One region of the Bradyrhizobium sp. URHC0002 genome, then DNA from elsewhere that is predicted to be linked to it. Evidence: predicted binding sites of a transcription regulator. Region 1 holds the regulator's gene; each other region holds the start of a gene.
The links. The regulator LexA, encoded in region 1, represses DNA repair genes until DNA is damaged. The targets are predictions, from matches to a motif close to TGTTCNNNNTGTGTTCNG.
Positions count from the first base shown of each region.

Region 2: the regulator LexA is predicted to act here: its motif matches at 1,085-1,102, upstream of ACVWVY_RS35540 (ImuA family protein).
Region 3: the regulator LexA is predicted to act here: its motif matches at 2,033-2,050, upstream of recA (recombinase RecA).
Region 4: the regulator LexA is predicted to act here: its motif matches at 1,801-1,818, upstream of ACVWVY_RS06175 (YifB family Mg chelatase-like AAA ATPase).

Region 1 is NZ_JBSSCF010000001.1:5,412,247-5,415,893, forward strand. Features, by position in the region: gene ACVWVY_RS26390 (hypothetical protein) at 1-46, opposite strand, end outside; gene ACVWVY_RS26395 (hypothetical protein) at 186-608, opposite strand; gene lexA (transcriptional repressor LexA) at 837-1,544, opposite strand; gene ACVWVY_RS26405 (molybdopterin molybdotransferase MoeA) at 1,735-2,946, opposite strand; gene ACVWVY_RS26410 (HAD family hydrolase) at 2,958-3,584, opposite strand.
Region 2 is NZ_JBSSCF010000001.1:7,306,945-7,310,591, reverse strand. Features, by position in the region: gene ACVWVY_RS35545 (putative DNA modification/repair radical SAM protein) at 1-1,004, opposite strand, end outside; gene ACVWVY_RS35540 (ImuA family protein) at 1,167-1,961, shown strand; gene ACVWVY_RS35535 (Y-family DNA polymerase) at 1,852-3,444, shown strand; gene ACVWVY_RS35530 (error-prone DNA polymerase) at 3,441-3,647, shown strand, end outside.
Region 3 is NZ_JBSSCF010000001.1:4,337,025-4,340,671, forward strand. Features, by position in the region: gene ACVWVY_RS21040 (hypothetical protein) at 1-135, opposite strand, end outside; gene ACVWVY_RS21045 (hypothetical protein) at 1,261-1,440, opposite strand; gene ACVWVY_RS21050 (hypothetical protein) at 1,776-1,961, shown strand; gene recA (recombinase RecA) at 2,152-3,240, shown strand; gene ACVWVY_RS21060 (hypothetical protein) at 3,359-3,647, shown strand, end outside.
Region 4 is NZ_JBSSCF010000001.1:1,290,745-1,294,391, reverse strand. Features, by position in the region: gene ACVWVY_RS06175 (YifB family Mg chelatase-like AAA ATPase) at 212-1,750, opposite strand; gene ACVWVY_RS06170 (hypothetical protein) at 1,934-2,143, opposite strand; gene ACVWVY_RS06165 (MBL fold metallo-hydrolase) at 2,376-3,347, opposite strand; gene ACVWVY_RS06160 (hypothetical protein) at 3,566-3,647, opposite strand, start outside.

The DNA of each region.
Region 1 (3,647 bases):
TCGCGAGATCTTCGGCCGTGATAGTGAGCCAGCCGTACCGGAACATGTACCGTCCGGGCTCCGTGACGCGTCCGGCTCTCTGCCATGTAACCTTATTGACCACCGACTGCCCCTCGGCGCCGAGTTCTCGAAAACTATACCACCATGATCCGCCGGCTTGAACCGGCGGATCGCATGTGCGTCGCTTATCCGGTCACGATGAATTCGGCCGGCGGCGCTTCCGTCACCTTCGGTGTACGTTCGCCATCGGTCTGAACGACCGGCAATTGCAGCACGGTCGCGCGCTGGCCTTCGCAAAGCTGCGTCACCAGCACATGGCTTCCGTCCGGAAATTCGATCGCGTCATGGTGGCGATCGGCCACTTCGGGTTCGATCTGGTTGAACTTGCCGACGCGCCAGTCGGTGGTTCGCGTCCAGATCCAGCGGTTGTCGTATCTGACGTCCTCGGCGAACGCGAGTTCGGTGCCGGGAAGCATGCAGACCGCCACGGCTGGTTCGCGTTCCGACGCAAAGCCGCGGGTCGATGTCCCGCGGAATGTCGTGGAGATCAGCGTCTCGCCGACCTGGGCAGGCCGCGTCTTCACAGCATGCAGGCTATAGTCACACATCGGATGGCTCCCTCGTTTGAGATAGCTGACCCGTGTCTGGCAGGAGGCACAGGCCTCTATCAGAGTGGACTTGGCGCAGAGCGTTTTCTTGTTTCTGGGCATTTCTGCGACTGGCGCACTGCGTCTAAATCACAAACGCGCTAACTCAATTTGGGGTTCCAATCGCGCACAAAAAACCCCGGCCCAGGGCCGGGGCTGCCGTCGCAGGCATGTCCGCGAACCGGACGGTCAATATTTCCGGTACAGCCCGATCAGCTTGCCCTGAATCCGGACCCGGTTCGGCGGCAGGATGCGGACTTCGTAGGAGGCATTGGCCGGTTCAAGCGCAATCGAGGCGCCGCGGCGGCGGAAGCGTTTCAGCGTGGCTTCCTCCTCGTCGATCAGCGCCACCACGATGTCGCCGGTGTCGGCGGTTTCGTTGCGCTGGATCAGCGCCATGTCGCCGTCGAGAATGCCGGCGTCGACCATGGAATCGCCGCGCACTTCGAGCGCGTAATGTTCGCCGGAGCCGAGCATGTCAGGCGGCACGCTGATCGTGTGGCTGCGGGTCTGTAGCGCCTCGATCGGCGTACCGGCGGCGATCCGGCCCATCACGGGGACGGCGACCGGGCGATTGCCGTCGTCCTCGGCAGTCGGCACGCTCACCGAGCGCTTGCCGAGCGTGCCTTCGATGACGCTCGGCGTGAAGCCGCGGCGGCCGTTGCCGCCGCCGGCCCCGGCAAGCTCGGGCAGCTTGATGACTTCGATGGCGCGGGCGCGGTTGGGCAGGCGGCGGATGAAGCCGCGCTCCTCCAGCGCCGTAATGAGGCGGTGGATTCCGGATTTCGAACGCAGATCGAGCGCGTCCTTCATCTCGTCGAAGGAGGGCGGTACGCCGGCTTCTTTCAGCCGTTCGTTGATGAAACGCAGAAGTTCATACTGTTTGCGCGTAAGCATCGCGAGCAATCCCCCGGTTGGCGTCGTCTCTCGGTCTCGAATCGTCAGGGTCCATCGCGGGAGTCCCCAAAACCCCCAACCACAAACACTAGCAGTCGAAACAAATCATGAACGGACACTATATGTTCGATATGTGTTCCGCAACCACTTAATTTCAGGTGAACGCATTACGGCTTGGCCGCTCAGGGCGTCATTCCGGCAGCCGGAGCAGCTCGCAAGGCGAACCCTTGGCCGCTGCCGGCGCGAACGGCGGACGTATCACAAGTGCCCGTGCCGCAGCGAGATTCCCCAATAGGGACGAGTCCTGGTGGGTCACCGGCACCGCGACCAGCGTGCCGTCTTCGCGCGCTTCGAGGCGTGCCCGAAGATAGTCTTCGCGCTGGTCGTTGGCGGCGAGATCGCGACCCAGCAGGGCGCTTTCTCTGACGTGATGGATGCTGTCGCGGCCCGATAGCGCGCGAATCAACGGCACCAGAAACAGGAAGCCGCAGACATAGGAGGAGACGGGATTGCCGGGCAGGCCGATCACCCGCATCGCCCCCAGCCTGCCGTGCATCATCGGCTTGCCCGGCCGCATCGCTATGCGCCAGAACGCCATGGCCGTGCCCTCGGCCTCCAGCGACCGCTTGACGAGGTCATGGTCGCCGACCGAGGCCCCGCCCATGGTGATCAGGATATCTGCTTCAAGCTCGCGCGCACGGCGGATGCCTTGCGCGGTGGCGGCAACCGTGTCGGCGGCGATTCCGAGATCGACGACCTCGGCGCCCTCGGCGCGCGCCAGCGCTCGGATTCCATAGCCGTTGGAATAGACGATCTGGCCTGGGCCGGGGGTCGATCCCGGCATCACAAGCTCGTCGCCGGTCGCGAGCACTGCGACTTTCGGACGGCGGTGCACCGCAAGCTCCGGATAGTTCATGCCGGCGGCGAGCGACAAATCGCGGTCGGTGAGGCGGCGTCCGCGCGTCAGCAAGACGTCGCCCGCGCGGAAATCGACGCCGGCGGCGCGAATATGCCGCCCGGGAACGGCAGCTTCCGTGATGGTGAGGCAATCGCCGTCGGTCGCCGTATCTTCCTGGATAATGACGGCGTCGGCGCCGTCAGGGATCACGCCGCCGGTGAAGATCCGCACCGCTTCGCCGGCGCCCACCTTGCGCTCGAACGGGCGGCCGGCGGCGACCTCGCCGATCACCTTCAGCCGCGCGGAGAGATCGGCGGCATCCGCCGCGCGCACTGCATAGCCGTCCATCGCCGACATCGCCTGCGGCGGCTGCGTCCGCCGTGCCGCGACGTCGCGCGCGAGGATGCGATGATGCGCGGCATCGAGTGCGGCGACTTCTTCGGGCAGCGGTTCTGCGCCGGCAAGGATTGCGGCAAGCGCATCGGCGACAGGCATCAAGGCCACGGGCAGACCTCCTAGACTTCGAGTGCGGTCAGTGCCCTTGCCACGTCATCCATCGATGTCACGTGGATGGCACAAAGGCCGCGCGCCCGCGCACCTTCGATATTGGCGGCCAAGTCGTCGAAGAACAGGATCCGCGACGCCGGCACCCCGATCGCTTTTACCACATGATCATAGGCTTCCGCGTCGGGTTTGCGCAAACCGATGCTGGAGGAGAAGAATATCTCGCGGAAATGGCTGAGAACGCCGGCATAGGCTGACGAGAAATGCGCGACATGAGCCGGGTTGGTGTTGGAAAAGGCATAGAGCGGCAGGCGTTGTGCCGCGCCGGCCAGCAGCGGCGCAATTCCCGGCATCTCGCCGGTGAAGATCGCGTTCCAGCCTTCCAGGAACTGCGCGTCGGTGAGGCCGATGCCGAGGGAGGCTCTCAGGCTTTCGAAAAACATGGCGTCGCTGATCTCGCCGCGCTCGTGACGATGCCAGGCCTCGTCGGGCGAGAACTTGCTGACGAGATCGCCTGGCTCGCAGCCGGCGTGGTTGGCCCAGCTCGCCACTACCTTGTTGAAGTCGATATCGAGCACGACGCGGCCGATATCGAACAGCAGCACGTCGGCGGAGTGGGGCAGGATCGGCGAATTCATGACAGTCGTTTACAAAACCGGGAGAGCCCGGGCAACAGCAGGGAACGGACTTCCGCCCAATCT
Region 2 (3,647 bases), 1.9 Mb from region 1:
CGGCTGGCGGTTGCGACATCGAGCGGGAAGCGGTCGCGGTGGCGCAGCGCCCAGGCCAGTTTTGGATCGATGTCGAGCGGCAGCATGCCTTTCGCCTCGTCGACGATCTCGCCAGCGTCAAAGCCGTAAAACCGCATCAGCCAGTCGGCCTGATAGAGCCGGTGCTCGCGAATGAGCGGCGGCGGTACCAGCGGCAGCGCGCGGCTGGCATCCGGGATCGGGCTGAAGGCTGAATAATAGACGCGCTTGAGCCGGTAGGAGCCGTAGAGATTGGCGCTGGTGTCGAGGATGGTTTTGTCATTGGCCGCATCCGCCCCGATGATCATCTGCGTGCTCTGGCCGGCAGGCGCAAAGCGCGGCGGCTTTGCCTTCGTTGCGGCCTGATTGTTCGCTTTCGCCTCATCGAGCTTCAGCCGCAACCGGCCCATGGTGCGGCGGATCGCGCGCACATCCTTTTCCGGAGCGAATTTGGCGAGGCTGTTCTCCAGCGGCATCTCGATGTTGATGGAAAGACGGTCGGCATATTTGCCGGCTTCCGCGATCAGCGCATCGTCGGCCTCGGGGATGGTCTTGAGATGAATGTAGCCGCGGAAGTGATGCTCCTCGCGCAGTTTCCGCGCGACGCTCACCACCTGCTCCATGGTGTAGTCGGCGCTGCGGATGATGCCGGAGGAGAGAAACAATCCTTCGATGTAGTTGCGACGATAGAAGTCGATCGTCAGCTTCACCACCTCGTCGACGGTGAAGCGCGCCCGCGGCACGTTCGAAGAAGTGCGGTTGACGCAATATAAGCAATCGTAATTGCAGGCATTGGTGAGCAACACCTTCAACAGCGAGATGCAGCGTCCGTCGGGCGCGTAGGAATGGCAGATGCCCATGCCCGGCGCGGTCGAGCCGAGGCTCTTGCCGTCGCTGGAATCCCGCTTTTCTGTCCCTGAGGAAGCGCAGGAAGCATCGTATTTCGCCGCATCCGCCAGGATTTCCAGCTTACGTTGCACATCCATCGTTGAATCCCTTTGATTCCATTCATGAATCGCCAAAGCGTCGATCCCGATTGACTCTGCCCTGCCGGTTAGCTTTATATTAGAACATATCATGAACAAATGAGCCAGCCGCGGGTTCACTAGGAAAAAGCGGTAAAGGCCAAAATTTCGAAGGAGCGGCGCATGAGCACCGCACGCACAAGCGCGCTTGCGAATTTGCGAGGGCGCATCGAACGCCTCGAGACGCATGGCGATGCGCATGACCTCAACAAGGTCGCGCTCGGCCATGCGGCAGCGGATGCGACGCTTTGCGGCGGGCTTGCGGCAGCAGTGGTGCATGAAGTGTTCGCCGAGGGCCATCAGAGCGCGGCGGCCACGGGATTCATCGCGGGGCTCGCGGGCAGGGTGTCGCCGCGCCGGCCGCTGGTCTGGGTGCGGCAGGATTTTTCGGAAATCGAATCCGGCGCGCTATCGATGAGCGGGCTTTGCGAACTCGGTCTCGATCCGCGGCTGCTGGTGACCGTGCGCGCGCCTGACACCGACGCCGCGTTGCGGACCGCCGCCGACGCGCTGGCCTGCGATGCGCTCGGCGTCGTCGTGCTGGAAGTCTGGGGGCAGGCGCGCCAGCTCGATCTCGTCGCCAGCCGCAAACTTACATTGGCCGCGGCAGCCTCCGGCGTCACCGCACTTGTACTGCGGATGGCCGCGGAGCCGCGCCCCTCGACCGCGGAGACAAGGTGGATCGTGCGCGCGGCGCATTCGCCGCCGTCAGCGCCGTGGACCGCGTGGGGCGCGCCCGTCTTCGACGCGCAACTGGTTCGTAACCGTCATGGCCCGGTCGGCCGCTGGATCATGGAATGGAATTGTGATGAGTGCCTGTTCAGTGAACCGTCGGCGTATTCTCAGCCTGTGGCTGCCACGCCTGCCCATCGACCGCATCAAGCGCAAGCTTTTACAGAACGGCGACGCGCTGGATAAAACACCCAGCGTCGTTGTCGTCAAACAAAACAACGCGCTGCAGATCTACGCGCTCGACGATATGGCCGTGCGCTCCGGTCTCTCGATCGGCCTGCCGCTCGCCAATGCCCGCGCGATCTGCCCCGAACTGACGGTGTTCGACGCCGACGAGGTCGCCGACCGCAAGACGCTCGATGACATCGCCGACTGGTGCGACCGATTCACGCCGCTGGTGGCGTTCGATCCGCCGCATGGGCTCTATCTCGACATCACCGGCTGCGCCCATCTGTTCGGCGGCGAGCGTGCGCTGCTGCAGATCTTATGCAGTGCGCTGAGCCGGCGCGGCTTTGCCGTCAGCGCTGCGATCGCGAGTACTTCGATCTGCGCTCGCACGCTGACGCGGCAGACTTCCGGAAAGATTATCGCCGAGGGCGAGGAGGCCGCGGCCGTCAGCCCGCTGCCGGTATCCGCGCTAGGCGCGGGAGAAGTTATTACCGGTGGCCTGCGCCGCGCGGGCCTGAAGACCATCGGCGACGTCGCCGCGCGCGGCCGCCACGAGATCACGGCGCGGTTCGGCGCCGGCTTCACGACGCTGTTGGAGCAGGCGCTGGGCGAGGGCGATGCGCCGATCAGCCCGCGAAAGCTGTTGCCGGATTACATCGTGGAAAAGCGCTTTCCCGAACCGGTCGCCACCGACACCGTGATCGCGATCAACCTGTCCGCGCTCGCTCGAATGCTGGTCACGGCGATGGACAGACAGGGCAAGGGTGCGCGGCGGCTGGAAGCAAGCTTTTTCCGCACCGACGGCGCGGTGCGCACGATCTCGGTCGAGACCGGACGTCCCGTGACGAAGCCAGAGGTGATCGACCGCCTGTTCCGCGAACGGCTCGATGCGCTGAACGATCCCCTCGATCCCGGCTTCGGCTTCGATCTCATCAGGCTCTCTGCCAGCCGCACCGAGATCGTGGTGCAGCAGCAGCGCGATCTGGACGCCAATGTCCATGACAATGATGAACTGGCCGCGCTGATCGATCGCATCGCCGCGCGCATCGGCGGCAAGCGCGTGGTCGTGCATCTGCCGCAGGACACGCATATCCCCGAACGCGCGGTGATGGCTGTAGCCGCACAACATCATCTGGCGGCCGCCGCGCAGGCCGCATGGCCGGAGCGCATCGAAAGCGAGCCGCCGCTGCGGCCGCTGCGGCTGTTCGACAGGTCGGAGCCCATCAACGTGCCGTTTGCAACCGTGCCCGACGGCCCGCCGCATCAGTTCACCTGGCGGCGCGTCACCCATGCGGTGGTGCGGGTGGAGGGGCCCGAGCGCATCGCGATGGAATGGTGGAAGCAGAACGGCGATGGCCCGACACGGGATTATTTCCGCATCGAGGACGAGGCGGGACTTCGTTTCTGGATCTTTCGTGACGGGCTCTATGAAAGCGAGCTGGCCGACGAAGAGGGCGAGCCCGCGCCGGTCAGATGGTTCGTGCACGGGCTGTTCGCATGAAAAGCCCCTTCGATAATTATGCCGAAATCGGCATCACCACCAATTTCTCGTTCCTGCGCGGCGGCTCCGATCCGCGCGCCTATGTGCATCAGGCAAGCGAACTCGGCATCCCCGCCATCGGAATTGCCGACCACAACACGCTGGCCGGCGTGGTGCGCGCCTGGAAGGAACTGGATAACCCCGAGGTCAAGCATAAGCCAAAA
Region 3 (3,647 bases), 1.1 Mb from region 1:
GACCCGCCGGATGGCAAGCAGATTGAGCTTGGCTTCGGTCTTGCCCGCGACGACCCTGTCGCCCATGTGGAATTGCCATTTCCAAATGCCCGGAGCGACCGCCGTCACGGTGAATTCAACGCCCTTGTAGGTCATATAAAAAATCCCGCCACGGCCCCGACCGCCTCAAATCCAGGCCTGACACCTAAAATTGTAACAAATAATAAATGCAACTACTATAAGATTTGATCAGCGTCTGGACGCCTGCGAGGGAGCGAGGCCGGAGTACCTGCGCGGACCCCAATCAGGCGGACCCCAATCAGGACGTCAGCTGGCGCGCTGCGCATGGCCAACGGGGCAAGTCGTGCCTCGAACTTTCCCGATCTGACAGCCAGAATCCCGGGGTTTCCGACCTCGTCAGCGTATATTCTACGCCTTTGTGATTTCATGGAATCTCCCGCATTCCTCCGCAAGAACGGGAGTGGAACCGCAAAGTTCCATGATTCATCCTGACAAACACCTTCGCCGCGCATACGCACGGGAGTGCTGAGTGTTTCAACCCCGCGGGCGCGGCCGAATTCCCGCGCCGGCCTCGCTTCCGTCCATGCTGAAATGCACTGCGCCGCGCAAGCGGAGTATGGTCGCTTGGCGGCGCAGGCCTATTCCCCGAGTGATGCAATGTCCCAGGCAAGATTTTGTCTGGCCCGAACGAAAAAGGTTCAACGCCGCCCGAGACCAATTTGGGCAATTTGCACGCTGAAACGGGGACTTGCGGCAGACGTATCTGGTCGCGAGGGCGGGGTGGTCCTCCAGATTTTCCCCGTCATCGGCGACCTCGCTGCATAGCCCCATGCGGCGGGGTCGTTTGGCTCGCGCAGCCGGTTGCAGCGGGTTGCGATTGCCGCCATGGCCCGAAAAGGCAGCCGGTCGATTGCCGCCGCCTATTCCTGGCGCGTTGGATAAGGCTGCCGCGGCGGCATATGGGGCCTCGACGGCGCATCGGGCCGGACCGGCTGCGGCACCCGCGAGGGCTCCGGCGCGCGGCTGAGACTCAACAGCCATGTGAGGAGATCGGCGCCATGCTGCTGAAGCATCGGCAGGATCGGTTCGGAAGTGAAGGCAACCTGTGTGTGCATGTCGTAATGCATAGCGCGCGCGTCTTGACGGACGGTTCAGGCGAAACAGCAAGCACGCCTAAAATTGTAGGCGATGTCACCCGGTGTCGATCTGCGGTGGACCGAGAAACGATGAGGCCGCCGGTCGGCGGCCTCATCGCGAGAGCTAGCTTTCCAGCTGCTCCACATCAGGCGGCCGGGGGCTGGCATCCGGCGCCTCTGCACTCCTGGCCGAAAGGTCGGCGGCCTTTTCGAGAAAGCCCGCGGCGACGTCCGGATCGGCGGTGGCCATTGCAAACTTCAGAAAGGTTGCTGCTTGTTCCGATAGATATTTCTTGCCCGGCACAATTTGGTTCCCCGCTACTCTACCCGTTACTACCCGCCGCGCCCGATGCGATTACGCACTGCGGCGCAATCCGTTCCGGGGGAAAAGTACAAAAGTGAACTTAAAGTGCTGCCCTGCGTCCGGGCAGGCACCTGCCGGTTGCGGTGTCAGTCCTCGCCGAGGCGTTTTCCGGTTTCCCTGTGGATGAAATGAAGCCGGGGACGACGGACACATAAGAATCGGCCTCATCCTCTGGTGGGATCTCCGGGAGACAACGCTGTACCTTCGTGCCAGCCGTGGGCATTTGAAAAGGATATGCCGGAGGCCGCCAACTGAGGCGGCCTGCAGGGGATAAAATGACAGACGTACCGTTCAAAGTAGGCGACCGGGTAAAGAAGCGCTCAGGTTACGAATATCCGGGCTTCATCGTGTCGGTTTTTTCAAACGGGGCCGGGGCCGTTCGGTATGTCGTGGAGGCAGACCACCCTGCCTTCTCCGGCATGTTGCACATCTTCAATGGCGATCAACTTGAACATCGCTAGGGCAAACCAGGCCACCGCCAAATCAAACCGGGCCACCAGGGGTTGAAAGAGGCCAGCGCCGCTCACAGAAAAAGAACATATTGCGAACATAGAACAAACGTGGTACGAAATTCCTATGCGCCGTCGAATCTCGAACCTGCCACCGCCCGTTTGTCCCGCTCGCGAATCCCCGCCATAAGGAGCACGTACTATGTCCGCCACTGCCCTGCGTATCGTCGAAGGATCCTCCATGGATAAGACCAAGGCCCTGTCCGCCGCGCTCTCCCAGATCGAGCGCCAGTTCGGCAAGGGCTCCGTGATGAAGCTGGGCAAGAACGACCGCTCGATGGACGTCGAGACGATCTCTTCGGGCTCGCTCGGGCTCGACATTGCGCTGGGCGTCGGCGGCCTGCCGAAGGGACGCGTGGTCGAAATCTATGGACCGGAATCCTCAGGGAAAACCACGCTGGCGCTGCACACGGTGGCGGAGGGACAGAAGAAGGGCGGCATCTGCGCCTTCATCGACGCCGAACACGCGCTCGATCCGGTCTATGCGCGCAAGCTCGGCGTCAATATCGATGAACTCCTGATCTCGCAGCCCGACACCGGCGAGCAGGCGCTGGAAATCTGCGATACGCTGGTACGCTCCGGTGCGGTCGACGTGCTGGTGGTCGACTCCGTTGCAGCGTTGGTGCCGAAGGCCGAACTCGAGGGCGAGATGGGCGATGCGCTGCCCGGCCTGCAGGCGCGGCTGATGAGCCAGGCGCTGCGCAAGCTCACCGCCTCGATCAACAAGTCCAACACCATGGTGATCTTCATCAACCAGATCCGCATGAAGATCGGGGTGATGTATGGCTCGCCGGAAACCACCACCGGCGGCAACGCGCTGAAATTTTACGCCTCCGTCCGCCTCGACATCCGCCGCATCGGCGCGATCAAGGAACGCGACGAAGTGGTCGGCAACCAGACCCGCGTCAAGGTGGTGAAGAACAAGCTGGCGCCGCCGTTCAAGCAGGTCGAATTCGACATCATGTATGGCGAAGGCGTCTCCAAGATGGGCGAAATTCTCGATCTCGGCGTCAAGGCCGGCATCGTCGAAAAATCCGGCGCCTGGTTCTCCTATGACAGCCAGCGGCTCGGACAGGGACGCGAGAACTCAAAGGCCTTCCTCAAGGCCAATCCGGACATGGTCGCCAAGATCGAGACGGCGATCCGCCAGAACTCCGGCCTGATTGCCGAGCAGATTCTGGCAGGCTCCCCTGAGCGCGACGCCGACGGCGAGGAGCCGGCAGAGGAATAAGTTTCAGAAACGCTTCAGGGGTTAAGGCCTGAAACGTGACGGACGGGTGTTGTAGACGTTGAGTTGCCGACGTCTTCAGCGCCCGTTTTGTTGTGGGTAGGTACCGTCGGAGAGTGCAGTGAAGCCTCTGGTCCTGACTGGACGGTGGACGCCGGAGTTTATAGAGCATGGCCTCGCCGACCTCGTGCTAGACTTGGCCCTTTTCGAATTTGTGTGGGGACCGCAGCCTTCGTCAGATCAACTCGCAGACCACCTGGGCCCTCGCACCGACCATGACAAGCGGGAGCGGGGAGCCTCACACTGGTCGGACTGGGAGCCCCACCGACGCAAACGCAGAAAGCATCGCAATCGAAGCCTGGCCGAATTCTGCCAGCAATACGAAACCGTCGAACTATGGTTCGACGTGC
Region 4 (3,647 bases), 4.1 Mb from region 1:
GAACGCGCCATGCCTGCTCCATTGCAGGAAATGTCATTGCGCATGCGCAGCATAGATGCTGGCCGGCCAAGCCTTCATTGATCTGGATCAAACGCGAAGAACACAGGCTTGATGATTCGATGATATTTTTGCCGCACCGCAAGCAAGCGACAGTGCGACGCACTTGCTTCTTGCTTTACGCAAATGCGATCCTTCGGGTCTGGATCGAGCGCTATGCCGCGCGCCGCAAATCTTCAGCCAGCGCGCGATAGGACAGCGCCTCTGCCAGATGCAGCCGGCCGATCTTTTCCGCACCGTCGAGGTCGGCGAGCGTGCGCGCGACGCGCAGCACGCGGTGATAGCCGCGCGCCGTCAGCTTCATGGTCTCAGCCGCGTCGCGCAAAAGCTTTTGTCCCTGCGCATCCGGTTGCGCGATCGTCTCCAGCAGCGAGGCCGGCGCTTCGGCGTTGGTGCGGATATGCGGCATGCCGGCGGCAGCATAGCGCGCGAGCTGGAGGTCGCGGGCGGCCGCAACGCGGGCGGCGACTTCCGCCGATCCCTCCGAAGGCGGCGGCAGGATCAGGTCGGCGGCGGTGACCGCCGGCACCTCGATGCGCAGATCGATGCGATCCATCAGCGGGCCGGAGATGCGCATCTGGTAATCAGCAGTGCAGCGGTCGAGCTGCGCGCGCTTGCAGGAATAGCCGGGCTCATAGGCATGGCCGCAGCGGCAGGGATTCATCGCCGCGACCAGCATGAAGAGGGCCGGGTAGGTGACGCGGTGATTGGCTCTGCTCACCGAGACCTCGCCGTTTTCCAGCGGCTGGCGCAGCGAATCCAAAACGCGCGGATCGAACTCCGGCAGTTCGTCAAGGAACAAGACGCCCTGATGCGAGAGCGAAATCTCGCCGGGTTTGGCGCGCAGGCCGCCGCCGGTCAGCGCGGCCATGCTGGCGGAATGATGGGGCGCGCGGAACGGCCGCCGCGCGGTCAAGGCGCCGTCGCGGATTTGGCCGGCGACGGAGGCGATCATCGAGACTTCCAGCAATTCGGACGGCGACAGCGGCGGCAGGATCGACGGCAGCCGCGCCGCCAGCATCGATTTGCCCGCGCCGGGCGAGCCGATCATCAGCAGATGATGCCCGCCCGCCGCGGCGATCTCCAGCGCGCGCTTTGCACTCTCCTGGCCCTTGATGTCGCGCAGGTCGAGATGCGTCGCCTCCGGCTCGTGCACTTTCGGCTGCGGGCGCGACAGCACCTGCGCGCCCTTGAAGTGGTTGGCGATCTGGATCAGTGATTTTGCGGCGATGATCTGGATATCGGGGCTGGCCCAGGCGGCTTCCGTTCCGCACGCCGCCGGACAGATCAAGCCTTCCTCACGCGCATTCGCGCCGATCGCGGCCGGCAATACGCCGGCCACGGGCGCGATCGAGCCGTCGAGCCCGAGTTCGCCGAGCACGGTAAAGCCGTTGAGCGCGTCGGGCGGGATCGCGCCGATCGCGGCCATCAAGCCGAGCGCGATCGGCAGATCGTAATGGCTGCCTTCCTTTGGCAGATCGGCCGGTGCGAGGTTGACGGTGATCCGCCGCGCCGGCAGCGCCAGGCCAGAGGCGATCAGCGCCGAACGCACCCGCTCGCGCGCTTCCGACACAGCTTTGTCCGGGAGGCCCACGATCGCAAACGCCGGCAAGCCGGGTGCGACCTGCACCTGCACGTCGACCGCGCGGGCCTCGATTCCCTCAAAGGCTACGGTAGAAACCCGCGCAACCATGCCGCCCCTCGTGATGCAATCGAAGGTAGCGGGGAACCGGAGGGCAAGTCAAGAACATTAAGAGAACATAGTTGGTAGGTTTTAATTCCGCGTGTATGAACAGCGCGTCGCCACAACTTCTAGCCGTCAACAAATGCACGCCACGCGGTCTCCGAATAAGAGCTTCGGAGACCGGGTGTCCCCTCAATTCAGCTTCCCCGCCGCAATCGCAGCGGTGCTGCCTTGCGGCTGCTCCAGCATCTTCAATGCTGCATCGAGGCCGTTGCGCAGATTGATGGCGGCGTTGGCGTTGCAGCGCAGGCGGCCCGAGGAGATGAATTTGACCTCGGTCGATCCGTCAGGTTTCGGCACCAGAATGCGGGTCGCCAGCTCGACCTCGACCGCACCGTTCATGGTGCCGTAGGCGCCGACGATATCGAAATAGACCAGCGGGGCCGCGGCTCCGGTGTCCTCGTAGATCAGGTCGGACGGCTTGGCAGGCGGTTAGTCGGTCAATGGCCTTCTCCCGGATCGTGCGCAGAGGGTGATTCGCTGATCAAGACTTACGCGACCGGCCGTTCGATCCCTAACGAGAGAGGGGACATCCGGGGCCAGCCATGTCGACCGGCCCCGGAAATTCATTTCCTTAGAGCTCCATCTTCATCGGCTCGGGATAATAATGGAATCCATCGCCGGCCTTGGCGACGTGGCCGTAGCCGGGCCAAGCAAAGTGATAGGACATGACCGGGGTCTTGTTGGCCGCGATCGTGTCGAGCAACTTGACCCGGCTCGCGGCCGCCTGTTTCGGATCGGTGTCGTAGGAAAACTCCATCCGCGGCTTTTCGAGCAACAGCACAGCGTGGTGCGTGAGATCGCCGAGGAAGGCGAAGGATTTACCTGCCGACGTCACCATGAAGATGGTGTGACCCACGGTGTGGCCGGGGGCCGCGATCGCCTGCACGCCAGGCAGGAATTCCTGGCCGTCCTTGATGAATACGATGCGATCGCGCACCGGCAGCAAATTCTTGCGGGCGTGAACCACGAAATCCTTCAAGTCACTGCCGAGCTTGCCTTCATCGGTCCAGAATTCGAAGTCGCTCTGGGTGATGTAGTATTGCGCGTTGGGGAACAACGGCTTGTCGTCGGCGCCGACGATGCCGCCGATATGATCGATATGGGCGTGCGACAGCACCACAGCGTCGATATCGCCGGGCTTGATCCCGGCTTCCGCCATGCTCTTCTGCTGGCGACCGGTGGTCGGCCCGAACAATTTCGACGTGCCCATGCCGGTATCAAACAGGATCAGCTTGTCGCCGTTGTTCACGATCGGCGAGTTCTGCTCGAGCACGACATTGTCGGGATTGAGGAAGTTGTCGGAGAGCATCTTGCGCACTTCTTCATCGGGCACGCCAACGAAGGTGCCCTTGGGAGGGCCGAGCGGCAGCGTGCCGTCGGAGACGATGGTCACTTCGGCGTCACCGAGAACGAGGCGGTGCCAGTAGGGCGTCTGCGTGCCGAGTTTTGGCGCTTTCGCCAGCGCGCCGCCACCGAGAACGGTCGATGCGCCCAAACCGGCGCCAAGCGCAAGCAAAGACCGTCGTGAAACGTTCATCGTCATACGTCTTCCTCCAGTGTTTTTATGATTGTAGTTCGTCGCCCGGACGGATTCATCCGCAACTACAGGCTGCTCCCGCTTCCTGAAATTGGCAAGTGGGATGAGACCGCAGAGGTGAGATGCGTGAATGAGGTGACTGCGGATCGCCCGCGCAACGCGGACATCACGTCAAGCCGCGATGCCGCGACGCGCCATAAGCGCGATGATCACCGAATCGACGGCTACCAGTCGTCGTAGATCCACTCTCTTCGGAATCGAGGCCGCGCTCTCGCCCGCGGCCGCTCGACCAACCGCTCGGGCTTG